4 regions of the Agrobacterium burrii genome follow, and region 1 is predicted to be linked to each of the others. Evidence: riboswitches for the same ligand, from Rfam matches in the RefSeq annotation. Region 1 holds a riboswitch; each other region holds the start of a gene.
The links. A riboswitch is a leader RNA that binds a small molecule or an ion and turns the genes downstream of it on or off. The one in region 1 is predicted to bind cobalamin.
Positions count from the first base shown of each region.

Region 2: it holds a riboswitch for cobalamin, as region 1 does, so the genes downstream of both, JZX89_RS24525 (CbtB domain-containing protein) here and JZX89_RS02585 (acyl-CoA thioesterase) in region 1, are expected to answer to the same signal.
Region 3: it holds a riboswitch for cobalamin, as region 1 does, so the genes downstream of both, JZX89_RS18485 (DUF1636 family protein) here and JZX89_RS02585 (acyl-CoA thioesterase) in region 1, are expected to answer to the same signal.
Region 4: it holds a riboswitch for cobalamin, as region 1 does, so the genes downstream of both, nrdH (glutaredoxin-like protein NrdH) here and JZX89_RS02585 (acyl-CoA thioesterase) in region 1, are expected to answer to the same signal.

Region 1 is NZ_JAFLNA010000001.1:497,187-504,824, reverse strand. Features, by position in the region: gene ggt (gamma-glutamyltransferase) at 1-983, shown strand, start outside; gene JZX89_RS02605 (DUF2161 domain-containing phosphodiesterase) at 1,010-1,690, opposite strand; gene JZX89_RS02600 (flavin reductase) at 1,917-2,417, opposite strand; gene JZX89_RS02595 (methionine synthase) at 2,444-3,472, opposite strand; gene JZX89_RS02590 (DUF1852 domain-containing protein) at 3,500-4,483, opposite strand; cobalamin riboswitch at 4,838-5,044, shown strand; gene JZX89_RS02585 (acyl-CoA thioesterase) at 5,143-5,979, shown strand; gene JZX89_RS02580 (LysR family transcriptional regulator) at 5,982-6,863, shown strand; gene JZX89_RS02575 (HlyD family type I secretion periplasmic adaptor subunit) at 6,945-7,638, opposite strand, start outside.
Region 2 is NZ_JAFLNA010000016.1:139,019-146,656, reverse strand. Features, by position in the region: gene JZX89_RS24555 (MerR family transcriptional regulator) at 1-120, shown strand, start outside; gene pip (prolyl aminopeptidase) at 206-1,141, shown strand; gene JZX89_RS24545 (GNAT family N-acetyltransferase) at 1,337-1,825, shown strand; gene JZX89_RS24540 (type 1 glutamine amidotransferase family protein) at 1,847-2,413, shown strand; gene JZX89_RS24535 (hypothetical protein) at 2,502-2,816, opposite strand; gene JZX89_RS24530 (CbtA family protein) at 2,821-3,534, opposite strand; gene JZX89_RS24525 (CbtB domain-containing protein) at 3,546-3,728, opposite strand; cobalamin riboswitch at 3,890-4,118, opposite strand; gene JZX89_RS24520 (cytochrome c) at 4,209-5,129, opposite strand; gene JZX89_RS24515 (c-type cytochrome) at 5,217-5,651, opposite strand; gene JZX89_RS24510 (LysE family translocator) at 5,899-6,543, opposite strand; gene JZX89_RS24505 (helix-turn-helix transcriptional regulator) at 6,676-7,386, shown strand; gene JZX89_RS24500 (metallophosphoesterase) at 7,375-7,638, opposite strand, start outside.
Region 3 is NZ_JAFLNA010000010.1:83,772-91,409, reverse strand. Features, by position in the region: gene cobN (cobaltochelatase subunit CobN) at 1-1,420, opposite strand, end outside; gene cobW (cobalamin biosynthesis protein CobW) at 1,453-2,490, opposite strand; gene JZX89_RS18485 (DUF1636 family protein) at 2,487-2,912, opposite strand; cobalamin riboswitch at 3,033-3,250, opposite strand; gene cobO (cob(I)yrinic acid a,c-diamide adenosyltransferase) at 3,382-3,999, shown strand; gene JZX89_RS18475 (cobyric acid synthase) at 4,001-5,458, shown strand; gene cbiB (adenosylcobinamide-phosphate synthase CbiB) at 5,445-6,410, opposite strand; gene cobD (threonine-phosphate decarboxylase CobD) at 6,409-7,455, shown strand; gene JZX89_RS18460 (L-fuconate dehydratase) at 7,437-7,638, opposite strand, start outside.
Region 4 is NZ_JAFLNA010000005.1:3,425-11,062, reverse strand. Features, by position in the region: gene nrdF (class 1b ribonucleoside-diphosphate reductase subunit beta) at 1-241, opposite strand, end outside; gene nrdE (class 1b ribonucleoside-diphosphate reductase subunit alpha) at 258-2,447, opposite strand; gene nrdI (class Ib ribonucleoside-diphosphate reductase assembly flavoprotein NrdI) at 2,435-2,833, opposite strand; gene nrdH (glutaredoxin-like protein NrdH) at 2,846-3,067, opposite strand; cobalamin riboswitch at 3,327-3,550, opposite strand; gene JZX89_RS10860 (nucleoside triphosphate hydrolase) at 3,684-4,313, opposite strand; gene JZX89_RS10855 (ATP-binding cassette domain-containing protein) at 4,310-5,092, opposite strand; gene JZX89_RS10850 (ABC transporter permease) at 5,092-6,174, opposite strand; gene JZX89_RS10845 (sugar ABC transporter substrate-binding protein) at 6,399-7,421, opposite strand.

The DNA.
Region 1 (7,638 bases):
CGGCCGACAATCCCGGCGTGCTGTCGCTGGCCGATCTTTCCAGCTATCGCGTCATCGAGCGCGAGCCGGTGTGCTTCCTCTATCGGGCTCTTGACGTTTGCGGCATGGGGCCGCCATCGTCGGGCGGCATCGCCATCGGCCAGATGCTCGGCATGGCGGAGAATTTCGACCTCAAGGCCCTGGGACCGAAAAATGTCGACAGTTGGCGCATTATCGGCGATGCGCAGCGCCTCGCCTTCGCCGACCGGGAGCGTTACGTCGCCGACACCGATTTCATGCCGCTACCGATCAAGGGCCTGTTGGACAAGACCTATCTCAGCGAAAGGGCGAAACTGCTCGACGGTGACAGGGCGTTGACCAATGATGTCGTCAAGGCCGGCGATCCGGAATGGGACCACGCGCTCCTTTTCGGCCGGGATGCCGCGCTCGAGTTGCCCTCCACAAGCCATTTTGTCATTGTCGACAAAGAGGGCAACGTGGTCTCGATGACGACGACGATCGAAAACGGCTTCGGCTCGCGTCTGATGACGAACGGCTTCCTGCTCAATAACGAGTTGACGGACTTTTCCTTCAAGACCCATGATGGCGGACTACCGATCGCCAACCGCGTCGAGCCCGGCAAACGGCCGCGCTCCTCCATGGCCCCGACCATTGTCATGAAGGATGGCAAGCCGCTGCTTGCGATTGGTTCGCCCGGCGGCAGCCAGATCATCGGCTATGTGGCCCAGGCGCTGATCGCCTATATCGACTGGGGCATGCCGGTGGAAGCGATCGTCGCCCAGCCGCATCTCATCAACCGGTTCGGCACCTACGACATCGAGGCCGGCACCAGCGCGGAAGATCTGATCGGGCCGCTCAAGGCACTGGGTTACGAGGTCAAACCGGGTGAGATGAACTCGGGTTTGCATGCTATCGAGATGACTGCCCAAGGTTTGGCCGGCAGCGCCGATCCACGGCGCGAGGGAGCGGCTGTAGGAGACTGATACGTTCCCGCACCATGGAATAAAAATCAGCCTGACACGGTGATTGTTGCTGGCAAATCTTGCTGCGGCCATCGCTGCAGTGCTTCATGCCCGGTCTGGGTCAGGCCATAAACTCCCCTATCGAGACGTTCAAACCAGCCATAGACATTCGCAAGCAAAATCTTCCCGGCATCAGGTACGCTGGATTTGATATGGCGCACGCGCATCGGTCCTGATGCCAGCGCCAATGCGCAGCCGAGCGCCTGTTGACGATATGCGGTCATGATCGGCGCGCGCGTGCTCCCGCCTACTGCCGGATCGCCGCGTCGCCTCTGGTGTTCACGCATGAGCCGAGAGCGCCGTTTCGGATTGGTTCGCGGCATCGGTGATATGGAACTGACGATAATGCTGACGTCGCCGGCATCGGAAATGCCAAGCATGCCGATCCCGAGCCTGCGACAGAGATCCCGGTAGCGTTTGTCAGCCTCGCGTCCTTTGCCCTTGGCTGAGATGCGCGCCGCGATCCAGACTTCTTCTGCGATAGCGGCGCGATCGACAGCCTGCAAAATAAGTTCCAGATTGAAGCTTAGTTTTAGCTCGCAGATCACGACCACAGGCGGATCATTGTCGCTCAAGCCGACGAGATCGCAACCGCCAACTTCGCCTTTGACAGTGTAACCCGCCGTTTCAAGAAAGCCTTTAACGGGCAGATAAAGCGAAGTTTCCATGTGCCTGCAGGTTCAAGTGAAAATCCAGCCCTGAATACATCGATCCGCCTGCGCCAGACAAGCATTTTGCCGCCGGTGCTGTTCAAGTTATCGGCGCTGAATATCCAGAGAGGAGGAAAAGAGCGCCCTGTTTCCCCGTTCCTTGATCGAAATTCGGGGAAAATGCCAGCACAGAGTCAACTGATCTGTCCTTTGCCCATCGTTGGAGGAAGGCCACCTTGATTACCTATCCGGTGAGATAGCGGCGCATGCAATAGAGCAGCGTTGCCCGTTCTTCATTCTCATGAATGTCGATCACGCGCCCAAAGAGAATACGATGAGTGGCCTCGTCAACGGCATTGGTGAGCTCGCATTCGAAGCTAAACGACGCGTCGGCAAGGATTGGTGCACCGGTGAGCCCTTCCCTCCAGTCGCCAAGCGCAAATCGATCTTCCGTCGGCGTCTTTCCACCGAAGCGGTCTGATATGTCCTCCTGACCTGGCATCAACGTGTTGACGCAGAAATGGCGCGTGTTCTTAAAGGCGTAAAAACACGAGCTGGCGCGATTGATGCAGACGAGAAGTGTCGGCGGCGTATCACTGACACTGCAAACCGCCGAGGCGGTAAAGCCGTAACGCTTGCCGCCGTATATGGTGGTGACGACGTTAACCGCAGAGCCGAGGCGCGACATGCCATTTCGAAACGTGGGTTTATCCACAATGTCGAAGCGGTGGTTCACCATGTTCATGTCGGCCTCCTGCTGCTGAGCCAACGCTAGGCCGACAGTTCTTTTCGGATAATTTCCGCGCCAGCGCCCAAAGCGTTCAGCTTGCCGCGCGCCACTTGGCGAGACAGGGGCGCCATGCCGCAATTGGTGCAGGGATAGAGCTTGTCAGCATCTACAAACTGAAGGGCTTTTCGCAGCGTATTGGCGACTTCTTCCGGGGTCTCGATGGTATTGGACGCCACGTCGATGGCCCCCACCATGACCTTTTTGCCTCGAAGGAGTTCAATGAGATCGATCGGGACGTGAGAGTTGTGGCATTCCAGCGAGATCAGACTGATGCCTGATTTTTGCAGTTTGGGGAAAGATTCCTCATATTGCCGCCACTCCGCCCCCAGGGTCTTTTTCCAGTCTGTATTGGCCTTGATGCCGTAGCCGTAGCAGATATGGACGGCAGTTTCGCACTTGAGACCTTCGATTGCCTTTTCCAAGGTAGCGACGCCCCAGTCATTCACCTCGTCAAAGAAGACATTAAATGCCGGCTCGTCGAACTGGATGATGTCGATCCCGGCAGCTTCCAGTTCCCTCGCTTCTTCATTGAGGATCTTGGCGAATTCCCAGGCCAGTTTTTCACGGCTCTTATAATGGCCGTCAAAGAGCGTATCGATCATGGTCATCGGACCAGGCAAAGCCCATTTGATTGGCTGTTTGGTCTGCTGACGGAGGAACTTGGCATCGTCCACAAAAACAGGTTTTTGGCGAGACACGGCACCGACGACTGTCGGGACACTTGCATCATAACGATCCCGAATTCTGACGGTCTCGCGTTTTTCAAAATCAACGCCGCCAAGGTGCTCGATGAAGGTCGTGACGAAATGCTGGCGTGTTTGCTCGCCATCGCTGACGATATCGATGCCTGCCTGTTGCTGATCATCCAGGGACAAGCGCAGGGCATCCTGCTTGCCCTCGGTCAGTTCCTCATCCTGCAATTTCCAGGGCGACCAGAGTTTCTCAGGCTGCGCAAGCCACGAGGGTTTCGGCAAGCTGCCGGCGGTTGACGTGGGCAACAGTCTGTTCATGATGTGCGACCTTATGTGTTTTGGTTGTCAAAGGGCGTGATTGGCAGACCACCGCTCGAGAACGGTCCTGTAAGGTTTGATAAAGTGCTCCTCAGCAAACCGTCCCTGCTCTACAGCCAGCCGGCTGCGCTCTTCACGGTCATAGACAATCCGGGTAAGCGAATAATCCTGATGTTTCAGATTGGGCTGATAACAGGCCCCTGCTGCGGAATTGGCGTTGTAAATCTCAGGCCGGTAGATCTTCTGAAAAGTTTCCATCGTGCTGATGGTGCTGATGAGCTCCAGATTGGTATAATCGTCGAGCAAATCGCCGAGAAAATAGAAGGCAAAAGGCGCGACGCTGTTCGGCGGCATGAAAAAGCGCACCTGCAAACCCATTTTTTGGAAGTAATGGTCGGTCGAAGACAATTCGTTCTGCTGGTATTCGACACCCAATACGGGATGCTGATTTCCCGTCCGATGATATGTTTTGCTGCTTGAGGCACTCAGGCAAATGACTGGCGTCTTTTGAAAATGCTCTCTGTAAGCCTGTGAGTTCAGGAAACATTTGAACAGGTTTCCATGCAGGTCGCCAAAATCCTCTGGCATGCCGAATGACGGGCGATCCTTGTTGTAAGCCGGCAGCACGACGCTGAAGTCATAATCCCGGACGTAAGAGGAAAAGTTATTTCCAACGATGCCTTCGATGCGCTCGCCCGTCTTTTGATCAACAATATTCGTTTTCAGGATTTCAATCAGGGGAAAGGCATCATCATTGCTTTCAGCATCAACTCGCATCTCAACTGAAATTATCTCAAGTTCGACGCAGTAGCGATCGCCTTTCGGATTATCCCAATGCGCCAGCGCGTTGAAGCGATTGTCAATCATCTTCAGGGCGTTGCGGAGGTTTTCCTGGCGGTTCTCGCCCCTGGCCAAGTTGGCAAAATTCGTCGTGACACGCGTATTTTCTGACGGGCGATAATCCTCATCAAAAGAAATACTCTTTATATTGAAACCGAAAGTCTTAATCATCGCGATAGGACGCCCAAAATCCCGAGATACATCCTGACGTTATTGACGTAAATTTCAGGACGCACCGGATGTTATTTTCCATTGTCTCAGTGGACAATTTTTAAACTGTCCCGACCCGAGAGCGGTGCGCGTTTTGTGCCTGAGAGGCCGATTGAATAAAAATGGTATTATCTCACGGAAGTATGAGCCCTGCTCATGATTTGGGTATGAGAGGCGATCCGCCAGAGAATTTGGGAGGCCTTTGTCCTCCGAACCTCATGGTGATGGGCCGAATGTTCCATATCTCGGTCGACGCGATAACCGTCACCTCCCCAAAACCGATGACGAATGCCTTGACCCCTTCAACGACATACGACATTGGTTCGTCATCGTGGTTCTGCGGGCGAAAGTCCGGAGCTAAGAGGGAATTCGGTCGGGGCTTTACTGCCTTAAAGCCGAAGCTGCCCCCGCAACTGTAAGCGGCGAGCGAAAGTCCATCCATGTCACTGAGGCAAGCCTCGGGAAGACGGACCAGAGCGACGACCCGTAAGCCAGGAGACCTGCCGCGATAGATAACGTCCACGGGCGGGGTGTCCCGGAGTGCCGCTTTCGCGATCGCATTCCCGTGCCATCGTCTCTGCGTCATGCCACTACCCTGCCGCAACCTGATGGCAGGGCCGATGACAGAAACCGCGACGATGGAAAAGCCTGCTCAGCGCGGCTCGATAACCAGTCTCATTGATATCGTTTTTCCCGGAGATACCAACCATCACGGCACCCTCTTTGGGGGAACCGGACTTGCTCTGATGGATCGCGTTGCCTTCATCGCGGCGACCCGGTTCGGGCGGGTGCCGTTCGTGACCGCCTCTTGCGAGCGCATCAATTTCAGGCAGCCGGCACGCATCGGGCACATCGTCGAATTCACGGCCAGACCGGTCAAAGCCGGTCGACGTTCCCTGACGGTCGACGTCGAGATGGTGGCGGAGACCATCGTCGGCCATCAGCGGCACATCTGTACGCGAGGCACCTTCCATATGGTCGCCATTCCGGAGGGCGAGAACGCCGCGAGCTATGCTTTGCCTGCACTCGTTCCCGTGGAAGCGCCGGATCTCACGGATATCGTCGCCATGGTCGAGATCGTGTTTCCGGATCAGGCCAACAGCGCTGGCCGGATGTTCGGGGGCGAAGCGATCGCCTACATGACCAAAGCCGCATTCGTTGCAGCGTCGCGTTACTCCGGCAAGCTGGTGGTGCTGGCCTCATCCGAGCGCATCGACTTCGCAAGGGCCGTCGAGATCGGTGAGATCGTCGAGGCGGAGGCACGCGTCGAGCGCGTTGGCCGCAGTTCTATGTCCATCGAGACGAAACTCTGGTCCGAAAACCTGCTGACTGGCGAGAGGCATATTACGGCCACCGGACATTTCACCATGGTCGCAGTCGACACCGACCACCGGCCGGTTCCTGCCCACGATAGCGCCTCTACAGACGTTACTCCTCGTCACCATGGGCGGGCATAACCATGCTGGACAGGCAACATCTATCGATCCTGCGGGAAGTCGACAGCCTGGGCAGCCTGACGGCGGCGGCGGAGCGGCTGAATGTCTCCCAGTCCGCTCTCAGCCATACGATCCGCAAGCTCGAGGAGCGCTATGGCGTGGCGATGTGGGAGAAAGACGGTCGTAACCTCCGCCTCACCGAGGCCGGTCGCTATATCGTAACGCTGGCGCAGCGCGTTCTGCCCCAGATCGAAAGGGCTGAAAATGTCCTGTCGGATTATCGCCACGGCCAGCGAGGCTCGCTTAGGATCGGCATGGAATGCCATCCTTGCCATCAGTGGCTTATGGGCGTCACAAAGCCATATCTCATGGAATGGCCGGATGTGGGCCTGGAACTGAAGACATCATTCGCTTTCGGCGGCGTGGCGGCCCTCACAGGATATGAAATCGACATCCTGATCACGCCGGACCCGATCGAGACGCTTGGCATCCATTATTTGCCGGTATTCGACTACGAGTTGGTACTTGCCGTGCCGGCTGATCATCCACTGGCGCAAAAACGCCATGCAGAACCTGTGGACCTGCTGAATGAGACACTATTCACCTATCCGGTACCGCCGGAGCGGCTGGACATATTTATCCAGTTTCTGGTGCCCGCCAACTGTCGGCCGCGTCATCACCGGAATGTCGAGACGACTGAAATGATGCTTCAACTCGTCGCGGCGGGCCGCGGGGTCAGCGCCATTCCCGACTGGCTTGTACGTCGGGAAGCGGCAGCGCTCGGTGTCCGCCCCGTCCGCATTGGTCCGGACGGCGTACAGAAAAGCATCCATCTCGGATTAAGAGATGGCGACGACGATGTGGATTTCATCGCCGGGTTTGTTGAGACGTCGCACCGAAGATGAACGTCAGGATCCGGGGGTAAGTGCCGCTACATGACTCTTACCCTCGGCCGATATTCCGGCGCGATATGGCCCCCTAACGCTTCACTCTTCCCGGAAGGCCCTCATGATCTGGTCGGTCAGCGGCTTGCTGAGGTAGGAGATCATGGTTCGCTCGTCGGTCTCGATATAGACCTCAACCGGCATTCCCGGCTGTAGCTTGGCGGCTAATGTCCCGAGCGCATCGGGTGAGAAGGAAAGCGTCGTTTTATAGAATGGCAGCCCGGTCGCCTTGTCTACCGAGGTAGCAGCAGAGACCATATCGACCTTGCCTTTCACCTCAGGCGTCGTCTGCTGGTTGAAGGCAATGAAGCGCATGCGCGCAGGCTGGTGAACATTGATCCGGTCGACATCGGTCGGGGCAATTTTTACATCGACGCGCAAATCTCCCGCTTTCGGGACAAGTGACATGATGGCTGCTCCGGAGCCGATGACACCACCAACCGTATGGGCCTGAAGATCGTAGATATAACCGGATTCAGGCGCACGCACGGTGGTGCGGTCGAGCCGGTGGGACACCGCGATGGCCCGCTGGTTGAGTTCAGCAATCTGGGTATCAATTCGAACAATTTCTTTCTGCGCTTCGGAACGGCTGCTTTGGTCTATAGACGTCAGCTTGATATCCAGTTCACTGATCTGACCTCTGGCTTCTGCAATCTTGGCGGTCACATCGCCTATCGTTCCCTGAAGACGAACCATTTGCCGTTTCAGGTCGCGGAGGTCGGCTGTGCGGACCAGC
Region 2 (7,638 bases), on a different contig from region 1:
CTGAAGAAGCTCGAACACGAGCTGGAGCGTATCGTCTCCCATTGCCACGGCCATTCCATCGAGGATTGTTACGTCATCCGCGCGCTTTCCGACCACGGCATGTGCGAAGGCGAGCATTGAGACGCCGGCAGGATCGAGATGGTGACATCCAGCTGTCATCCGCACGATATATGCGCGTCCCATCTCTTTCAAAAAGACCTGACGAATGCCCGAAATCCCTCCCTTCGACACAGTTTTCATCGATGTTTCCGAAGGTCACCGGCTGCATGTGACGATTGCCGGCAACCCGGCGGGACAGGCCGCGATCCTGCTGCACGGCGGCCCCGGCTCCGGAATATCGGCCACTGCGCGGCGCTATTTTGATCCTGAGCGTTACCGAATCATCCAGTTCGACCAACGCGGATGCGGGCAAAGCACGCCAAATGCCGCCGTCAGCCTCGAGCACAACACCACCCAGCATCTGATCGACGACATGGAGGCCATTCGTGTGGCGCTTGGCGTCGATGACTGGCTGGTGTTCGGCACCTCATGGGGTTCCACACTTGCGCTTGCCTATGCCCAGCGCCACTCAAAACACGTTCGCGCCATGGTGCTGGCGGGTGTCACCACCACGCGGCAAAAGGAAATCGACTGGCTTTACAAGGGGCTGGCGATGTTCCTGCCGCAGCAATGGCAGCGCTTCATCACGGCCATCCCGGATCACCTGGCGAAGGAAGATCCCGTCGGCGCGTATCTCCAGCTTTTGAACGATCCTGACCCGGTCATCCGCCGGATGGCGGCGCTTGAATGGCATTTGTGGGAGGCGGGTTCGATCAGCGCGGAGTCCAGCGCGGACTTTCCAGAAAAATGGCGTGATGCCGACTATATTCTGACCCGCGCCCGACTCTGCGCCCATTATTTCCACCATGCGGCCTGGCTGGAGGACGGCGTGCTTCTGAGCAATGCCGGCGTGCTCGCGGGCATCCCCGGCATGCTCATCCAGGGCATGCGCGACCTGCAGGGACCACCCGTCACCGCTTACGAACTTGCTGCGGCATGGCCGGGAAGCGAACTGATTGCCATAGGTGAAGCCGGGCATTCCACCGGTGATGCGGGGATGGAGGATGCGATTGTTTCAGCGATCGCACGATTTGCAAATTGAAGCCGCTTGACAGATTACGGATTCGGGCGCATTGCAATGACATGATCAACGAACGCGCACCCATCTCCTGCTCGTACTTTTGGGCCTACCTTTAAGGGCGGCTCGACAGATCATATTGTCAACAAGCCGCCGTCAGGCGGCTTTGTTGTTTTCAAACGTCCTGACGGCACCAATAAGACCAAAGGACCGAAAAAAATGACCGAAGATAGCTCCCTTACACTGGAAAGACCGCCCGTCGTCATCATTCGCGGCGCGCGCAAGACCGATCTGCCCGAGCTTAACGAGATGATCACGCTGCTTGCCTCCTACCACGGCGATGCGGCGGCAATCACGCCGGCCAAGCTTGAGCGCGACCTGTTCGGCCCCCTGCCCTGGGTGCATGGTCTTGTCGCCGAAGCCGATGGCGCGCTGATCGGCTACGCGCTGCTTCTGCCGCTCTACAGGGCGCAGGAAGGCCGGCGTGGGCTTGAACTGCACCATCTCTTCGTGCGTGACGGCCATCGCGGCCACGGCACGGGCCAGCATCTGGTTTCCCGCGCCCGCGATATCGCCAAGCGGCTGGGTTGCGACTATCTATCCGTCAGCGCCACGACCGGCAATGTGGCGGCGCATCGTTTCTACGAGAACATGGATTTCGCGCCGCGTCCGGTCACCGGCATGCGCTACATGCAGTCCATCGCCTGATCAAAACCGACGGAGACGGCCATGACACGTATCGCGATTGCGCTGGCGCAGGATTTTGCGGACTGGGAACCGGCGCTGCTTGCGGCGGCGGCACGCAGCTATCTCGGCGTCGAGATCGTTCATGCCACCCCGGACGGGCGGCCGGTAACATCGATGGGCGGGCTGAATGTGTCGCCCGAAACCTCCTATGACGCGCTTGATCCTGACAGCATCGATGCGCTCGTCATTCCCGGCGGTCTCAGCTGGGAAAAGGGTACGGCCGCCGATCTTGGCGGGCTGGTGCAGCGCTTTCGCGAAAAAGACCGGCTGGTTGCCGGTATCTGTGCGGCGGCAAGCGCGCTGGCCGGCACGGGTATCCTGAACCATGTCGCCCATACCGGCAATTCGCTCGCCTCACACAAGGCCTATCCGGCCTATAGCGGCGATGGTCTTTATCGTGACCAGCCGAAGGCGGTCAGCGATGGCGGCGTCATCACGGCATCCGGCAGCGCGCCGGTCAGCTTCGCGGTGGAAATTCTGAAAAACCTCGGCCTCTTTGGTCCGGAAGCCGAGGCGGAACTTGGAATTTTCGCGGCGGAGCATCGGTAAGACGCAGCCGTCTTGATGCCATGCACTCTCCACTTCCCCGTCATTCCGGCCTTGAGCCGGTATGATGGAAGTGGGAACTTCAGGCCAGTCAGTGCCGATCAAGCACCCGGCAAACACGGGGCGTGGCGCCCTCGCCTTCCCCGGCAATCGCACGGCGAATATCGCGGCTGTTCAAATGCAAGCTGCGGCCGGCAGGCAAGTTTGAACGTTTTATCTTGGCAAGGGCTGCGACGATAAAGCCGGCCTCGTTTTCATGAAAATAGGCGAGAGCCGCCTCGCGCACCGGGTCTGGCCCGAGGACTGCCTTGAAGGCAAGACGGTGCACGGCGCAGAACGCACCGTGACCGGGAACGACAAAACGCAGCGCATCGAGTTCGTCACTCCATTCCGCTGCGTCCTGCATGCATTTACGCCGACTGGAAGCGTTTCAGGAAAAACGCGCTCAGTGTTCCAAGCAGCGCCCAGAAAACGAAGCTGGTGATGGTGGCGGCAACGATGAACTGCCGTTCCAGCGGCAGCGGTGCCAGCGCATGTTCGCCTTCCGGCGGCAGCGGTGCGCCCACCACATGCGGCGCGACGATCAGGACCAGAGCAAGAACGATGGCCCAGGGCTCGCGGCGAAACGCAATCAGCGCAATGCCGCCCGCGGTTGCGGCAACCGTCGAGAGCCACCAGATTTGCCGCGCCTCAAGTGCTGCGGCCGGGCTTCCCGGCAATTCCGGCGGCAGGCCGATCATCGGCGCGAGCATGACGGCGGCAAAACCGGCAACGCCCCACAGAAGACCTTCGCGCCAGCCGGCATCGGTGCCGCGCAGCGAGATGAGACCGGTCAGCACCAGCGCGTAACCGATGGCGGTCAGCACATTGGCAGCGACAGTATAGGCGGTGCGTTCGAAACCATCGGCCGGAGTCCAGGCCTCGTCATTGTGCTCATGGGCGGGAACCGCAGCGCCGGGTGCTGCCGCATCATGGCTATGGGCCGCTTCGCCGCCGGCGCTTTCAAAGGTTTCCGCCTGAAGGATGAGCGGCGTGGTGCCGAAAGCCTGCATGGCCGAGACGGCCAAACCGCCAACGATGCCGACCAGAACCGCGGTAAAGACGATATTGCGAAAAAATGACATGCCGTTTCCCCTCAATGGCAGGGGAAGGCATTGGCATGACGCGTGTCATGCGCGGCATTGTGAACGGCTTCCACATGCGAAAAGCCGACAAAACCGACGACGAACAGGCCAAGCACGATCGCCGTCAGCGATTGCGCGAAGCTGCCCGTTTTTGCTGAAACGGCAGCATTGGCCGTATTCTGCTGGATAGACATGGTGACCCCTCTCCCGGCGCGACCCCGCGCCATAAGATGCGGCCGAACGGCAAAAAGCCAACAGACCGCATATGATACACTTCACCACGGGGATACGAGACTGACACAGGGGCATCGAACCGACGACCCTGACATTCCGCTCTTCCGGACACCCCGCCGGCATGGACATTTCCGTGATGGCAGGTCTCCTGGCTTACGGGTCAAAACCTGAAACACCTTCCCGGCATCGCCCTCGCCGTAAAAAAAGGGCGAGATGGCTTGCCAGTGGCATTTCGTTTCAGGCTCTCCGCTCACAGTTGCGGGGGCAGCCACGAATGAGGATTTCTCCCTATCGTGTTCCCTTTTCACCTTCCGGAACGCCCGGAAGGAACCATCACGGACATGTTATCGGCCGGGTGGGTGCGGGAGTCAATGGTGGCGGCTCCTTGGCACCAGCACGACGTGAAGCATGTGGTGAGCGCCAACCCAAGCCATGCCCAGTTATCGAGACGGGATCGCCTTCAGATAGGCCGCAATCGCATTGCGGTCTTCGGCGGTGAGATGCGCCATGTTCTGCTGCACCTTGACCATGGAGCCGCCGACGCTGTCGAATTCCGGGGTGAAGCCGGTTTCCAGATAGCCGGCAATATCCGCCGTCGTCCACGATCCGATGCTCGCAGAACCCGGCGTGATATCGGGAATGCGGCCCTCACCTTCGGGATTGGGGCCGCCAGCCAGCCATTTGCCCTCCAGAAAACCACCGAGCGCATTGCGCGGGGTGTGGCATTCACCGCAATGGCCCGGCCCTTCGACCAGATATTGGCCGCGCAGCAATTCGGCATTGGCATTGGCAAGCTCGACGCGCGGCGGTGCGGAAGTGTCGAAATACAGGAATTTCCAGCCGCCGAGCGCCATGCGCAGGTTGAAGGGAAACGGTAAGTCGTGATCCGGCGCATCATTCTGGCTGGCCGGCAGGGTTTTCAGATAACCGAACAGGTCGTTCACGTCCTTCTGCGTCATGCGCGCATAGGAGGCGTAAGGGAAGGACGGGTAAAGATGTTCGCCGTTCTTTCCCACCCCGCGCGTCATGGCATCGCCGAATTCCGCCAGTGTCCAGCTGCCGATACCGTGCTGTGGATCAGAGGAAATATTGGGCACATGGAAGGTGCCGAAGGGGCTTTTCAGCGCCTGCCCGCCGGCAAGCGTCCGCATCGCGTCACCCGTGGCATCCGGTGCTGCATGACAGCTTGCGCAGCCACCCGCCCAGAACAGCGTTTCGCCATTGGCCAGATCCGGCTCTCCGAGGCTGACCCAATGGCTGGGCGCCTGCCGCTGCGGCGCGGTGACCCAGGCGAAAATGCCGTAGCCGGCAATGGCCGCGATCACGGCCCCGCCCACAAGCTTCGTCCAAATGGAAGACATACCCCTCTCCCCATTCTCACCCGAGTGATCAGGTGTCTTTCAAAGTGAAAAAACGCCGCCGGGAAGCGGCGCTTTGAAATTCATGATTTATTTCTTCAGACGATAGGTCTGGTGGCAGGTGCCGCAATCGGCGCCGAGCGTCTTCATGGCGGTGGTGACGCCCGCCTGATCGGTGGGGAGATTGGCAAGAACCTTATCGGCATCAGCACCGAGCTTGGCCGCCTTGGCCTTGAAGTCCTCAAAATTTTCCCAGATGGCGGGGGCAGCCGCGCTGCCGGTCTCGGAACCCTTCGGGAACTGATCAGGGAAAGCCTTGGCATTGGTGCTGATGGTCGTCACGGCAGCCTTGACGGCCTCGGCGTCGAAGGGCTTCTGGCCCTTGGAGATGGCAGCCAGCGCGCCCATGGAGCCGCCGATCTGCTTCATCATGCCTTCACGTTTTTCGACTTCGCCGGCAGCGAAGACCGCTCCGGCGCAAAGACAGCCGAAAAGCATGGCCGCCGCGATGGTTTTCAGTTTCATACACTCTCTCCTTGATTCCGGCCGGGTGCCGGACGCTTGATGGAACGGCGCGAGGATGCCCTTTCCGCATGGCGAAAAGAAGTCACATTGCGGTGAATTCCGCCGTGAAAACAGAAGTCTAGAGTATCAGGCCGAAAACTGTCCGAAGGTTTTCCGACAAGAACCCGTGACAAAACAACGGGCCAAAGGAGAGCATTCGCTGGCTTGCCAGGGAATAGCCTCCCTGGAGCGGCGCAACCTGTTCCTGTTATTCGCCGAGGCTCCACGACAGAGCTTCCCAAAATGTCAGCAGCGCTGCGGCAACCAGCATGAAACCGGCAGCGCGACCGATGAAGATCGTGGCGCCGGGTGAAGAAACCAGCCATTGTCGGCTTTTATCCGCCGTCAACGCCAGCGCGCCATAAACGGTAAACTGCGTTACCGCCACCATCACGCCCATCACCAGCCCCTGCATCCAGATCGGACCATAGGCCGGTTTGAGAAATTGCGGATAGACCGCCATCATGAACAGATAGGCTTTCGGATTGGAAAGGCAGGTCAGCACCGCTCGCCAGAACGCTTTTTTCGACGAGGCGCTTGCCTGCGCCTCATCGCCATTCACGACGATTGCGCTGCGCATCAGGCCGATGCCGATCCAGACCATATAGGCAGCGCCGACAATGAGAAGCGGCAGAAACAGCGACGGCATCCAGGCGGCGAGCAGGCCAACGCCGGCCGCGCCATAAAGCGAATGCACGATGCCGCCGGCGCTCATGCCGCTTGCGGCCGAAAGGCCGGTTTTCCTGCCGCCCGTCAGCGCGCTTGCCAGCACGAACAGCATGTCCATGCCCGGCAGGATGATGATGCCGAACAGGACCAGAAAGAAAAGCCAGAGATTTTCGGCGTAACTCATGTCAGTATCTCCCCAGACGGTTCATGGCACATTTAGGAATATGCATGTTTCTCAATGTGTTTTGCCGTTTATAGAAAAAGCCAACTGACAGCATTATGTCAGTTGTCTTGAAAAAACGCCGGGGAAATGTCAATGCGCAAGGCGTCGAGACTGTTCGAGATCATTCAGATCCTGCGGCTGGCGCGCCGGCCCGTTACCGCCCAGATGATTGCGGAAAAGCTGGAAGTGACGGCGCGTTCGGTCTATCGCGACATAGCCGCCCTCCAGACCATGCGGGTGCCCATCGAAGGCGAGCGCGGCGTCGGTTATATTCTGCGCCCCGGCTTCAGCCTGCCGCCGCTGATGTTTTCCATTGATGAGACCGAGGCAATCGTGCTGGCGCTCGCCATGGTTGGCCGTTCCGGTGATACCGAATTGCGGCAGGCGGCGAGAAAAGCGAGCGACAAGATTGCCGCCTCGCTGCCCGAACCCCTGTCCAAAACCCTGTCGGCCAATGCCCTGCATGCCTGGGGCAGCATCGCGCCAGCACCTGCCGGCATTGATCTTGCCACCGTCCGGCGGGCGGTGCGCGATGAAGAGAGGCTGGACATCAGCTATCGCGATGAAACCGGCGCAGAGACCCGGCGGCAGATCCGGCCCATTGCCGTGATCTATTATTCGGAGACGGTGAATATCGTCGGCTGGTGTGAATTACGGCGGGCAATCCGTAACTTCCGCTCTGACCGGGTTTTGACCTGCGAAAGCACCGGCAGCTTTTTCAAGCTTGAAGGTGAAAAGCTGCGGCAATTGTGGATGAGCGGCTGGCAGAGCAACCAGCCGGGCAGTCCATCCTCACAGCTGTAAGAGACGATCCTCCTCGCGGCCAAAACCGCGAATGACGATCCGGTCTTCGAAAACATCTGATATAGCGAAGGTGTTCTGGTCGGGCGTGTCCACCATGCCCTTGAAATTGACGAAGTGGGTGTTACCCAGCACACCGTAATTGCCTTCGTGATTATGGCCATTGAACCATGCGACGGCCGAAGCATGGGCGTCGAGAAGATCGAGAATGCGCGGTGCATCCCACATGTTGTGAGCGTTTTCCGGATAAAGCGG
Region 3 (7,638 bases), on a different contig from region 1:
CGGCAAGCGCATCGTCACTTTCCGCAGTTCCCCACGTGGCATTCACGGATACGGCCGCCGTTTCCGGCAAAACCTCAAGAAAATCTAGATAGGCGGAAAGATCAATCGCCGCTTCCTGATGCTCGACACAATCCAGTAAAGCCCGAGCGGTTTCAGGAATATTCGACACCGCATATCCCGCATCGGCAAGATCGCGCAACATTTCAAGCACGCTTTGCGGCACATCCAGACCAACGGCATAACCCGTGCGCCCCGGCGCGGCACCGGGATAATCGGGCATCAGAATAACGATACGGCGATCCTGTTTCGATGCCTGTTTCAATCGCAGAAAGGCCGCGATGCGGTTCGCCACCTGCTCGACGCGATCCGCCTCCGGCACATTTAGGAGGCTGACACCACCATCCGCCCGCGCCTGTTTGAACGAAATCGCACCGGCGAGAATCCGGCCATCCAGTTCCGGCAGAACCACATGCATGGCAAGATCGGACGGGTTGAGGCCGCGGGCATTTTCCGCCCAGCCATCCCGCCGGGTCGTCGCCATGACCACCTGAAACACTGGCACGCCAAGGCGGTCGAACAGTGTTTTCCCGACTTCATCCGTCTGGCTGGCAAAAGCCGTGGCGGCGATGATGGCGACAGGCTGAAGATCGGGCAGCACGGTTTCGAGAAAACGGATCGCCTCCCCATCCTTCAGGCCGCTGACGAAAATCGGCAAGGGCGCAAAACCGCGCTCGCAGAGCGCGTGGAAAAGCGCATCCACGGGCGCCACATCCTCCGCAAGCAGCATGGAGCGGTAAAAGAGAATGGGCAGGATGGCTGCATCGGCTGGAAAGGCGGCGCGGGCTTCCGTCTGACTGACGACGCCCTGCCCGGGCCGGTAGAATCCGGCCTTCGGCAATGGTTCGGCCTCGATATCCGGCCAGATGCCATCCTTTGCCAGAACCGCCAGACCAGCTGCAAGGCGGCCCATATTTTCCCCTCCGCCTTCACGGAAAAAGGAAAGGACGGAGGCCAACATCTGCCGATCGACGGTCGAAGCCGCTTCGAGCTTTTCGTCCCTTTCGCTGCATTCTCCCGGCAAAAGCAGAAGCTTGATGCCGTGCCTGCGTGCCAAAATCACAAGCTGGTCGACGCCGTAACGCCAGCGCTCCGCGCCGCCGAGAATCCGGATAAGAATAACGCGGGCATGTTCCGCCGTCTTTTCGATCCACAGATCAACCGACATCGGATGCCGAAGCTCGGACAGATTGGCGACGGACAGGGATGGCATAGCGCGCCCCGCCTGCCGCCAGGCCTGCTCAAGCCCGGCAAGATCGCTTGCCGAAAAAGACAACATCACCACATCTGAACGGGGCTGGTTGAGATCAACCGGCTCGATCAGGTCGTCCAGAGACGAGGATGTGGTGGCGAGAATATGCATCTAAAGCATTTCCAGTAAAAGTCCGTGGCCGGTCAGGCGGCCAGCATCTGTTCTATCTTTTCGCGGTTGATGCCCTTTTCACCGATGATAACGAGCCGGCTGCGGCGCTCCTCACCCGCCGCCCATGGGCGATCGTAATAGTGGTTGACCCGGCTGCCGACAGCCTGCACCTGCAGGCGCATCGGCTTGGCGGAAACTTCAATGAAGCCCTTTATGCGCAAAACATTTTCGGCAGCCGCCGTCTCTGCAATGCGGATCGCCAGCGCTTCCGGATCGCTCACGGCAGGCAGATCGATGACGAAGCTGTCGAAATCGTCGTGTTCATGATCCAGTTCGCCATCATGGTGGGTACGGCGGTTTTCGATGTCCTCTTCCACCGCAAGACCGAGACCGATCAGCACCGCAGGATCGATTGCGCCATTGGATGCCACGACGATCTTCGCGGCCTTTGGCAGGTGCTCAAGAATGTGGGCCTTTGCCTTGTCGAGACCAGCGCTATCGAGAAGATCAGCCTTGGTCATAACGATGAGGTCGGCGCAGGCGATCTGATCCTCGAAAACCTCTTCAACCGGGTCATCGTGATCAAGCGCCTCGTCATTCGCCCGCTGGGCGGCGAGTGCTTCCATGTCGTGGGCAACCTGTCCCTCGGCAAGGGCGGCACCATCCACTACGGCCACCACGGCATCCACCGTCACGCGGCTCTTGATCGCCGGCCATTGGAAGGCCTGCACCAGCGGCTTCGGCAGGGCGAGGCCGGACGTTTCGATGAGGATATGCTCCACCTTCGGCTGGCGGCTCAAAATCTGCTCGATGGCGGGCTGGAAATCATCCGCCACCGTGCAGCAGATGCAGCCATTGGCCAATTCGACGATGTTTTCTTCCGGGCAGCTTTCAATGCCGCAGCCTTTCAGAATTTCGCCATCGATGCCGATATCGCCGAATTCATTGACGATGATGGCGAGCCGCTTGCCGTCCAGCTTTTCCAGAAGACCGCGCAGCAGCGTGGTTTTTCCGGCCCCCAGAAAGCCGGTGACGATGGTGCAGGGAACGCGGTCCAGAAGGGTGCTCATGATCTCTCCTCGGTAAAATCGAATGGGGGAATGCGCGCCACCATGCCGCGCTTTAATGTGTCGGGCCGGCCACGCCAGGGCATCAGGCCATCTGCGGAGGCGGCCAGCATATGCGCGCCCGTCAACAGGTCACCTGCATCATCCGGCGTCAGTCCGCCAAATACATAGGACCAGCCGTCGCCGCCACGCAGCACGGCGCTGAGGCCGCGCTTGCAATTGGCAAGGCAATTGACGGAACGAACGACGACGCCAGATTCTTCCGCCTTTGCGATGACGGCATCGGCGAGGCGCGAACCGGCGCGCGGTTCAGCATTGGGATCGGCTTCATCGCGACAGCTTCGGCAAACGAAGACGACCACACCGGACGCCGTGTCAGCCTGCGTGTTTCCGCCTGCACATGAAGATGTCGCTGAAATATCCAAACCGTTTCGCTTCCCGCGCCTTTAAAAAAATCGTCGGGGTGCGGATATCGAAAACGGCATGCGCAGATGCGCAACCCCAATGTTCGATCTGACCGACTGACCGGAGCACCCCGCCCGGCAGACGTTTTTTCTGAAACGGCAGGTCTCCTGGCTTGCGGCTTCAAAACACCCGGGCACCGCCTTCCCGAACCCATATTGAAGGCCCAGTGGCTTTACGGTGCGGGCTTACCGCTTACAGTTGCGGGGGCAGCCACGGAATGACCCATTGTCCGGGTGGAACCGTGTTCCCTCTTAGCTTTTCCCGTTGCCGGGAAAAGACCGTCAGTCCGCTACCATTAGGCTGAACGGGGGTGAGGGTCAATGCCGCGGCCTGTCCCTCACACATTGCCGGGTGCGGCAAATTGGGTATAGTCGCCGCTCCGAATGGCGGGGGCATGGCCCCGCACAGCAGGATGAGAAGGAAAACGTGATGACGCGCGACATCAGCGACAACGAAGCCGAACGCCACCGGCAGAAAATGGTCAACCGCAAGACGGCTCAGGATGCCGAAGTTGCGGCAAAGACCATCGAAAAAGGTCTGCTGATGATCAATACCGGCCCCGGCAAAGGCAAGTCCACGGCGGCCTTCGGCCTTGCTTTGCGCATGCTCGGCACCGGGCGGCGAGTCGGCGTGGTGCAGTTCATCAAGGGCGCATGGTCAACGGGCGAACAACAGGCTCTGACGCTTTTCGGTGACAAGGTTGTCTGGCGCACCATGGGCGAGGGTTTCACGTGGGACACACAGGATCTGAAACGCGATGTTGCCGCAGCCACAAAGGCCTGGGAAGAAGCCAAGGTCCTGATGGCCGATGAAACGATCGGCCTCCTGATCCTCGATGAACTGAACATCGCGCTGCGTTACGACTATCTGCCGCTGGAAGAGGTCGTTGAAACGCTGTCCAGTCGCAGGCCTGATCTGCACGTTATCGTCACCGGCCGCAATGCCAAGCAACCGCTGATCGACGCCGCCGACATGGTGACGGAAATGACGCTGGTGAAACACCACTTCAAGGCGGGCGTGAAGGCGCAGGCCGGGATAGAATTCTGACATGACTGCGCGGGTGCTGATGTTTCAGGGAACCGGCTCGGACGTCGGCAAATCGCTGATGGTGGCCGGCCTTGCCCGGGCATTCACCCGGCGCGGCCTGTCGGTCATGCCGTTCAAACCGCAGAACATGTCGAATAATGCGGCGGTGACCGCCGACGGCGGCGAGATCGGCCGTGCGCAGGCGCTGCAGGCGCGGGCGGCGGGGGTGCCGCTCTCCGTTCACATGAACCCGGTACTCCTGAAACCACAGAGCGAGACCGGCGCACAGGTGGTGGTGCAGGGCAAGATCGTCGGTAATGCCAGAGCGGCCGATTATCAGCACATGAAGGCCGGGCTGATGCCGCTTGTGCTGGAAAGCTTTGAGCACCTGAAACTACAGGCCGATCTGGTGCTGGTGGAAGGGGCGGGCAGCGCGTCTGAAATCAACCTACGCGCCAATGACATCGCCAATATGGGTTTTGCCCGTGCGGCAAATGCGCCCGTAATCCTGATCGGCGATATCGATCGGGGCGGCGTCATCGCCAGCCTCGTCGGCACCAAGGCAGTGCTTGAGCCGGGCGATGCGGCAATGATCGAAGGTTTCATCGTCAACCGCTTTCGCGGCGATCCGGCGCTGTTTTCAGATGGCATGCGGATGATTGCGGAAAAGACCGATTGGGCCTCCATCGGCCTTCTGCCACATTTTTCCGATGCCACGAAACTGCCGGCGGAAGATGCTCTCGGTCTTTCCGGCCCTGCCCAGCAGAAACCGGGTGCGAATATCCGCATCGCGGTGCCAATCCTGCCGCATATTTCCAATTTCGACGATCTGGATCCGCTGGACATGGAACCGGATGTGGAACTGATCCGCGTGCGGCCGGGCGAAACCATTCCTGCCGATTGCCGGCTGGTGCTGCTTTGCGGTTCGAAATCCACCATCGCCGATTTGGCCATGTTGAAAAATGCGGGTCTCGATATCGATATCAAGGCCCACGCCCGGCGTGGTGGCTATGTTCTTGGCCTCTGCGGCGGATACCAGATGCTGGGGAAAACCGTCGCTGATCCTGCCGGCATAGAAGGGCCGCTGGCGAAGATTGACGGGCTTGGCTTGCTGGATGTCGATACGGTTTTGACCGGCGACAAACGGCTGGTTTCCGTGCGGGGCAGGAGTTTCGACGGAATTGATTTATCCGGCTATGAAATGCATGTCGGCGAAACGAAGGGTGCTGCGGATAACCAGCCGTTCTCGATGATCGACGGACATGCCGATGGCGCCATCTCGCCCGACGGCCGCATCTTCGGCACCTATATTCACGGGCTTTTTGCGGATAACGGCCAGCGCAGCGCATGGCTGGAGCGACTTGGCGGTGAGGGCACCCATCTGAATTACGATGCGCAAGTGGACGCGGTTCTTGACCGTCTGGCGGCGCATATGGAAGAGCACCTCGATCTCGACAGACTGCTGTCTATAGCGCGATAAGGATCGCCAGCAGCCCAAACAAGCCGATCAGCAAGACATCTGCGATCCGCGCCAGCCGTAGCGCGGTGCGAATATCGCCGGCAACCAGCGTCGCTCTTCCGCCCTCACCCATGAAACCCGCATCAATCATCTGCCCGCCATAGGAGCGTGGGCCGGCAAGTGCAAAGCCAAGAGCACCAGCCAGCGCCGCCTCCGGCCAGCCGGCATTGGGGGAACGATGGTGGTGCGCATCACGACGGATCGCAGCGATGGCACCCTTGGGCGACGCGCCCTTCACAAAAAAAGCTGCCGCTACGAAAAGAACGCCGCTCAACCTCGACGCCGGCAAATTGACCAGATCGTCCAGCCGGGCCGAGGCCCAACCAAAGGCTTCATGGCGTGGTGAACGATGGCCGATCATGCTGTCGGCCGTATTGATCGCCTTATAGGCCGCGCCGCCCGGCAGGCCCAACAGGCCGAGCCAAAGAGCAGGGGCAACGATACCGTCGGAAAAATTCTCGGCCAGACTTTCAATCGCCGCGCGGCAGATCGCCGCCTCATCCAGCTTTTGCGGATCACGACCGACAATCATCGAAACCGCCATACGGCCACCCTCCACCCCTTCGCGCTCCAAAGCAATGGCGACAGCTTCCACATGCTGTTCCAGACTTTTCTGCGCCGGAAGCGAAGCACCGAGGATCGCCACAGCCAACAGGCCGAAGGGCAGGAGAAGCAGAAGCGATTGCGCAGACCATGCAAGAATGACGGTGAGACCGGCAAAAACCACCAGAGCCGCCACGCCCGCCGCCTTACGCTGCGAAAATGACGCACTCTCCCGGTTCCATTTTTTGTCCAGCAGCGCGATAAGCGAACCGATCCAGGTGACGGGGTGGCCGATGCGATTGAACAGCCATTCCGGATAACCGGTCAGGCGTTCGATCACGAGCGACAGGAAAGCGAGAGCAAAGAACATGGGCGAGACAGTACCAGAAAAGGCTCAAGGAGCGATCCGTCACGGCGGCAATCTCGGCAAGGCGCGGCTGATGTTCCCTGAAGCGCCTGAACCTTGGATCGACCTTTCGACCGGGATCAATCCGCACTCCTATCCGCATTCGCCCATTCCCGCCAGCGCCTTCGCCCGCCTGCCGGAACCGGATGCTGCCGAAGAGTTGAAACAGCTGGCAGCAGCCCATTTTGGCGCACCTTCTGCCCGGCATGTCACACTTTCTCCCGGCACGCAGATGCTGATGCCTTTACTGGCTCAAATCGCTCTTTCCCGTGGGGCAAAAAATGGCAGCGTCCTTTCGCCCGCCTATGCGGAACATTCCCGCACCGCGCGCATGGCCGGACTGACCGTTACCGAAGTGGAAAACCTTGGCGACCTGTCAGCATCCGGCTATGCGGTGGTGGTCAATCCCAACAATCCCGATGGCCGCGCCACTGATAGACAGGCTCTGCTGTCTCTAGCCGATTCGATGCGCCCTAATGGCGGCCTGCTCGTCGTGGATGAAGCTTTTATCGAAACGGGAGGTGCGGAAAGCCTTGCAGATGTCGCAGATCACGATGCGCTGGTGGTACTGCGATCCTTCGGTAAATTTTATGGCATGGCAGGCGTGCGGCTCGGTTTCGCAATTGCGCATCCTGATATCGCCGCTACACTCGAGGCAAGGCTCGGACCCTGGGCAGTTTCCGGCCCGGCACTACATATTGCGACCGAAGCTTTGGCAGACGAGGATTGGCGATCATCCATGCGCCTTCAGCTCGCGAAAGAAGCCCGGCGCATGAATGACCTGCTGAAAAAAGCGCGACTGGAAATCGCCGGCGGCACGTCCCTGTTCACGCTGGTCCGGGACAAGCGCGCCACAGCACTGTTCGGCCATCTCGGCCGGCGCGGCATTCTGGTCCGCATTTTCGATGAAAGGCCGAGCGACATGCGTTTCGGCCTTCCCGGCAGCGAAGCGGAGTGGCAGCGCCTCGAGGCAGCGCTACTGTCCTTTGATCATCCCTCGAAGGTGTAGGTCTCAATCGAATCCGGCTTCATTTCGATGGAGAAGCCCGGCAGTTTCGGCGGCATGTAAGCGGCGTTGCGGATATCGCAAGGCTCGATGAAGTGCTCGTGCAAGTGATCCACATATTCGATGACGCGACCTTCCTTGGTGCCTGAAACCACCAGATAGTCGATCATCGACAGGTGCTGCACA
Region 4 (7,638 bases), on a different contig from region 1:
CGGCGCCGACACCGTTCTGGATGGTGTCGAGCAAGGTCAGCCCGGTGAAGACACGGATCGTCAGCTTCTGCTCTTCCGGTTTCAACGTTCCCCATGAGGGAATGTCGTTGGAAAGCGGCACTTTTTCCGGAAGCCAGAAATTCGAGGTCAGGCGGTTCCAGACTTCAAGATCCTTGTCATCCTCAATGCGGTTCCAGTTGACCGCGCGAATGCGGGACGCGGGTTTTACGAAAATGTTCATTGTTTAGTCCCTCAATTCAGAGCGTGCAGGAGACGCAGCCCTGAACCTGCGTGCCTTCCAGCGCCATCTGGCGCAAACGGATGTAATAGATGGTCTTGATGCCCTTCTTCCAGGCGTAGATCTGCGCCCGGTTGATATCGCGTGTCGTCGCCGTATCGCGGAAGAACAGCGTCAGCGACAGGCCCTGATCGACATGCTGGGTGGCTGCCGCATAGGTATCGATGATCTTGTCAGGACCGATCTCGTAGGCGTCCTGATAATATTCGAGATTGTCGTTCGAGAGGTAGGAAGCCGGGTAATAAACGCGGCCAATCTTGCCCTCTTTACGGATTTCAATCTTCGAGACGATCGGATGAATGGAAGAGGTGGAGTGGTTGATATAGGAGATCGAGCCAGTAGGCGGTACGGCCTGAAGGTTTTGGTTATAAAGACCGGATGCCATCACATCCTGCTTCAACGCCGTCCAGTCCTCCTGCGTCGGAATGGCAATGCCGGCTTTTTCGAACAGCTCTCGGACCTTTTCCGTCGCAGGCAGCCATTCCCGGTCGGTATATTTGTCGAAATAGTCGCCGGAGGCATATTTTGAATTTTCAAAGCCCTTGAAGCTTTCGCCCCTTTCCGCAGCAATACGATTGCTGGCGCGGATGGCGTGATAGGTCACGGTGTAGAAATAGATATTGGTGAAATCGACGCCCTCTTCGGAACCATAAAAGATGCGTTCGCGTGCCAGATAACCGTGCAGGTTCATCTGGCCCAGCCCGATGGCGTGGCTGGCGTCATTGCCCTTTTCCACCGAGGGGACGGAGGAAATGTGGCTCATGTCCGATACTGCCGTCAGCGCCCGGATGGAGGTCTCGATCGTCTTGCCGAAATCGGCCGAATCCATCGCCGAGGCTATGTTGAGCGAGCCAAGATTGCAGGAAATATCCTTGCCCATATGGCTGTAGGAAAGATCGGCATTGAACTCGCTCGCCTCGCTGACCTGCAGGATTTCCGAGCAGAGATTGCTCATGCTGATGCGGCCGGCGATCGGATTGGCGCGGTTCACCGTATCTTCGAACATGATGTAGGGATAACCGCTCTCGAACTGGATTTCGGCGATCACCTGGAAGAATTCGCGCGCCTTGATCTTCTTCTTGCGGATGCGACTATCCGCGACCATCTCATGATATTTTTCGCTGACCGAAATCTCGGTCAACGGCACGCCGTAAACCCGCTCCACATCATAGGGCGAGAACAGGTACATATCCTCGTTGTTGCGGGCGAGTTCGAAGGTGATGTCAGGGATTACCACGCCGAGCGACAGGGTCTTGATACGGATTTTTTCGTCGGCGTTTTCGCGCTTGGTATCGAGGAAACGCATGATATCCGGGTGGTGGGCATGCAGATAGACCGCGCCCGCACCCTGACGCGCACCAAGCTGGTTGGCATAGGAAAAGCTGTCTTCCAATAGCTTCATGACGGGAATGACGCCGGAAGACTGGTTTTCGATCTGCTTGATCGGCGCTCCGAACTCGCGAATATTGGTCAGGGACAGCGCCACGCCGCCACCGCGCTTGGAAAGCTGCAGGGCCGAATTGATGGAGCGGCCGATGCTTTCCATATTGTCTTCCACGCGCAGCAGAAAACACGAAACCAGTTCGCCACGGCTTTTTTTGCCGGCGTTCAGGAAAGTGGGGGTCGCCGGCTGGAAGCGGCCGGAAATGATCTCGTCCATCAGATCGCGGGCAAGCTGTTCGTCGCCGCGCGCCAGAGCCAGCGCCACCATGCAGACGCGGTCCTCGTAGCGCTCTAGATAACGCTTTCCGTCGAAGGTCTTGAGCGTATAGGAGGTGTAATATTTGAACGCCCCGAGAAAAGTCGGAAAGCGGAATTTCCGGGTATAGGCCTCGTCGTATAGATCGCGGACGAAATTGAAGGAATACTGATCCAGCACCTCCTGTTCGTAATATCCCTCCGTCACCAGATAATCGATCTTTTCCCGTAGGTTATGAAAGAAGACGGTATTCTGGTTGACGTGCTGGAGGAAGTATTGTTTGGCCGCAAGGCGATCCTTGTCGAGCTGGATCTTTCCGTTCTCGTCATAGAGGTTCAGCATCGCGTTCAGCGCGTGGTAGTCCAGGCCCGCATCCAGCGGTTTCTGGGTTATGGCTGCCGGCTGTTTGGCGTCCTTGTTGAGCGCGGCGCTCGAGGTCAGCGTGTCCAAAATCGTTCCAATCCATGTTTGACGTTGGCGACATCTTCCTCCGTGCCGAGAAGCTCGAAACGGTAGAGAAACGGCACGGCGCATTTGCGCGCGACGATATCTCCGGCGGATGCGAAGGCTGCGCCAAAATTCGTATTTCCCGCCGCGATGACGCCGCGAATGAGATTTCGGTTGGAGGGCTCGTTCAAAAACCGGATGACCGGCTTCGGCACGGCCCCTTTGGTGCCGCCGCCCCCATAGGTGGGGGTGACCAGCACATATGGCTCAGACACATGAGGCACGTCCTCCTCGGCGCCGAGCGGCAGGCGAAACAATCGCCGCCCCAGTTTCAGAAGGAAACGATGCGTGTTTTCAGAGCGGCTGGAATAATAAACGATCAGCCCCATCACGCTGCCGCCTTAGCTGATCGCGCCGATCATATCCGGCCGGAAACCCGCCCAATGGCGTTCGCCGGCGACGACCACGGGAACCTGCATGTAACCGAGACCCCGGACATGATCGAGCGCATCCGCATCTTCGGAAATATCGACGATTTCATAGGGGACGCCGATGCGGTCCAGCGCACGATAGGTGGCGGTGCATTGGACGCAGGCGGGCTTGCTGTAAACGGTGACGGTCATAATTTCCTCTTTCGAAGCCGCTTTCACGCACGGCTCAACATTGCCGATTGCAGTCGCAATCGGCTGGCGACGGGTCTGTCATTCAGGTGAGGCGAACGGCCTGTAACTCAGCCGCAAAAAATCACTCTCTACGCCGACGAGCGCAGGAATTCAAAAAAATGCACTGGCATGACTTCACCCCGAAGCTTGTTCTGGAGGGGGCAGAAAAGGGCGAACGCAATTCATTTGCGCCATACCTTCCTTCCGGACACCCCGCCCGTGGACGTTTGCGCTCAAGGCAGGTCTCCTGACTTGCGGGTCACAACATCTATCCCGGCCTTCCCGGAGTTTTTGACTCCAGTGGCTCAAATCGGAACGATGCTCACCGCTTACAGTTGCGGGGGCAGTTTCGGCATTGCTCCACCATGATGGCGTTGCGCACCGAATTCCCGTCTTAGCTCCCAATCCTTGCGAATCGGAAGAACCTTGAACACCACATATAGTATATGAGGAAATTTTTGCGTCAATGAATAGACACACAAAAGCCCCACCCTGTGGATCAAAAAGATTCAACACATGGTCAACAAAGGCTTAACGGCAAATGCGCCTTGCCGCTGAAGGACGGAAAAGCGTTAATCTATTCCCAGATATCGATGTGAATATCAGCGGGGCGGGTGTTCTCGATCACCCTTTTGCCGTTCGGAAGATCGTTTTCAAACAGTTTGGCGTGGATCGCAGCCGCATCGAGACCGTAACCCTGCCATCTCTTCCGCAGCCTCTCTTCAAGGACTGCGACAGACGGCCCGACGAAAATGGTGAGGTCGAAGCTCTCGGAAAGCCTCGTCCACGGCGCCTCGTTCAGTAGCAGATAATTGCCTTCAGCCAGGATGAAGCGTGTCTCAGGTACGATAGCGCGGGCGGACGCAATGGCGATTTCCCGGGAGCGGTCAAAAACCGGAACAAGCACCTCCTGCCCGCCCTTGCGGACGGCGGAGACGATATCGAGGAAGCCACGCACATCGAAGGTTTCGGGCGCGCCCTTGCGCGACAGCAGCCCTCGCTCTTCAAGGATGCCGTTGTCCATATGGAAGCCATCCATGGGCAGCACGGCGGCCGTTTCGCCCCGCGCCAGCAAAGCATCACAAAGCGCATCCGCCAGCGTGGATTTGCCGGCCCCAGGGGGACCGGCAATGGCAATGATAAAACGGAATTTACCGTCTGCCCGCCGAAGAACGTCTTCGGCGATCGTCTCAAGCTTCAGCGTCATGCGGCAAGCGTTTCCTTCGGCGCTTCCTTTGCACCGGTCATGAAAGCGACGGCGTCGGACATGGAATAGTCCTTCGGATTGATGACGCACAGGCGCTTGCCCAGCCGGTGAATGTGGATGCGGTCCGCAACCTCGAACACATGCGGCATGTTGTGTGAGATAAGCACGATCGGCATCCCTCGCGAGCGCACATCGAGAATGAGTTCAAGAACGCGGCGGCTCTCCTTGACACCAAGTGCGGCCGTTGGTTCGTCGAGGATGACGACCTTGGAGCCGAAGGCCGCAGCACGTGCCACCGCCACACCCTGGCGCTGGCCACCGGAGAGGGTTTCCACGGCCTGATTGATGTTCTGGATGGTCATCAGGCCGAGTTCCGACAGTTTATCGCGGGCGAACTTCTCCATGGCCGGACGGTCCAGCGCCCGGAACAGGCTGCCCTGAATGCCGGGTTTGCGAAGTTCCCGGCCGAGAAACATATTGTCGGCTATGGAAAGCGCCGGCGACAGCGCAAGGTTCTGATAGACGGTTTCGATACCTGCCTTGCGCGCCTCGATCGGTGAGCGGAACTGCACGGTCTGGCCTTCAAGCTTTATCTCTCCCTCATCGGGCGTTACCGCACCGGAGATAGCCTTGATGAGAGAGGATTTGCCGGCGCCATTGTCACCGATCACGGCCAGAATTTCACCCGGATAGAGGTCGAAATCGGCACGGTCGAGCGCGGTCACACGACCATAGCGTTTGACGAGATTGCGTGCTGTGAGAATGGGTTCTTTTGTCATCAGCCTGCTACCTTTCTGATCCACTGGTCGATTGCGACAGCCATGATGATGAGGACGCCGATCAACAGATAGGTCCATTGTGGGTCGGTTCCGATGAGCCTGAGGCCGAGCGAAAAGACACCGACGATCAAGGCGCCAAAGATCATGCCCATGATGGAGCCGCGTCCGCCGAATAGCGATAGGCCGCCAATGACCACAGCCGTGATGGATTCGATATTGGCAAATTGACCGGCGGTCGGCGAAACCGAACCGATGCGGCCGATCAGCGCCCAGCCCGCGAAGGCACAGATGAGGCCGGACAGCGTGTAGACGGTCGTCAGCATGCGCTTGACGTTAACGCCGGCCAGTTCGGCGGCATCCGGGTCATCGCCCACCGCATAAAGATGGCGGCCCCAGGCGGTGCGGTTGAGCACATACCAGAGCAGAGCAACGAGCAGAACCATGGCGATGACGCCATAGGTGAAAACGGCGCTGCCGATACGGAGATTATAGCCGAAGAATTGCAGGATAGGTGCCTGCTGGGCGATATCCTGCGCGCGGATCGTTTCGTTTGCGGAATAGAGGAAATTCGTCGCCAGCACGATCTGCCACATACCGAGCGTGACGATGAAGGGCGGCAAACGCATGCGCGACACAAGTATGCCGTTGATAAAGCCACAAAATGCGCCGACGGCGAGACCACAGAGAATGGAAAGTTCCGCCGGCAGACCATAGCGGAAAGTAAATTGTCCCATGATCACTGAGGACAGAACCATGATCGCGCCGACCGAAAGATCGATACCTGCCGTCAGAATGACCAGTGACTGCGCTGCACCGACGATACCGACGATCGCGACCTGCTGCAGGATAAGGGTCAGCGTAAAGGCCGAGAAAAACTTGCCGCCAAGGGTAATGCCGAAGACAGTCAATGACAGAACCAGCACGATCAGCGGCACGGCCGCCGGGCTGGAATGCAGAAAGTACTGGAATTTTTCCAGAATACTTTTGTCGTGCGTATCGAAAGCAGCGACCTGTGTCGAACTATCCGACAGCACTTTTTCGAATTCATTATGCGGCTGAGCCCGCACCGGCTGCTCGCTCATGGATTTTCCTCCCGATCGCTCTATCGCATCCGCCCTGAAAACGGGTCTATCTCCAAAGAGAATGATGCGCAGATTCAAAGTGTTGTGAAGCGGGCCAATCTCGTGTCTGCGGGACGCGCGGCGCGCTCGTTTGTTCCTTTGTCCGATCCCCCGGATCGTCCCTGAAATTATTCCGGTCCAATGGCGGGGGCAAAAATGCCCCCGCGAGTTTCAACGCTAAAGCCTTAGCCCCAGCACTTGTTGAGACCTTCCTTCGTGTCGATCGAGTCGAGACCCTTGACCGGCTTGTCGGTTACCAGCGTCACGCCGGTGTCGACGAAGCTCTTGCCTTCGGTCGGCTTCGGCTTTTCGCCGGTATCGGCAAACTTCTTGACGGCTTCGACGCCGAGCGCCGCCATCAGCAGCGGATATTGCTGCGAGGTTGCACCGATCACACCTTCCGCGACGTTCTTGACGCCCGGGCAACCGCCATCGACGGAAACGATCAGAACGTCCTTCTCACGGCCAACCGCTTTCAGCGCCTCGTAAGCGCCGGCAGCCGCAGGCTCATTGATGGTGTGAACGACGTTGATGGTCGGATCCTTCTGCAGCAGGTTTTCCATGGCCGAGCGGCCACCTTCTTCGTTGCCATTAGTGACATCATGGCCAACAATGCGCGGATCGGTTTCATCACCGATCTTGTTGATGTCCTTCACGTCGATGCCAAAGCCCTTCATGAAGCCCTGGTTGCGCAGCACATCCACCGTCGGCTGGGAGGGGGTGAGGTTGAGGAACGCGATTTTCGCGTCCTTGGCCTTGTCGCCGAGGGTGCCCGCGGCCCATTTGCCGATCAGCTCACCAGCCAGAAGATTGTCGGTGGCGAAGGTGGAATCGGCGGCATCGACGGGCTCCAGAGGAGTATCGAGAGCGATCACCAGAAGGCCAGCATCACGTGCCTTCTGCACGGCCGGAACGATGCCCTTGGTGTCCGATGCGGTAATCAGGATACCCTTGGCGCCATCGGCGATGCAGGTCTCGATCGCGGCAACCTGGCTTTCGGAATCACCGTCGATCTTGCCGGCATAGGATTTCAGCGTCACGCCAAGTTCTTTCGCTTTGGCAGTCGCGCCTTCCTTCATCTTGACGAAGAAGGGATTGGTGTCGGTTTTGGTAATGAGGCAAACCGATGTGTCTGCCGCGGATGCGACGGAAGCGAAAGAAACGCCAAGCGCAAGCGCGCCCAGAAGAGCGGAAACAGTGGTCTTCATGAGATCCTCCCAATGGATATTTGAGCACCGTGACGGTTACCCGACGATCTAGTCTCCTCCGAGAACAATGATCGTTGGCCAGATGGAACCACCAAAGGAAACGTCTGTCAATAAATAAATCCGATTGAATTATTAATTCGGTATGGCATTCTAATACGCGGCAGGGAGGAATATCGCCGCCGTTGTTTACGTTGCGATAGCAAGATTGCCATAAAGC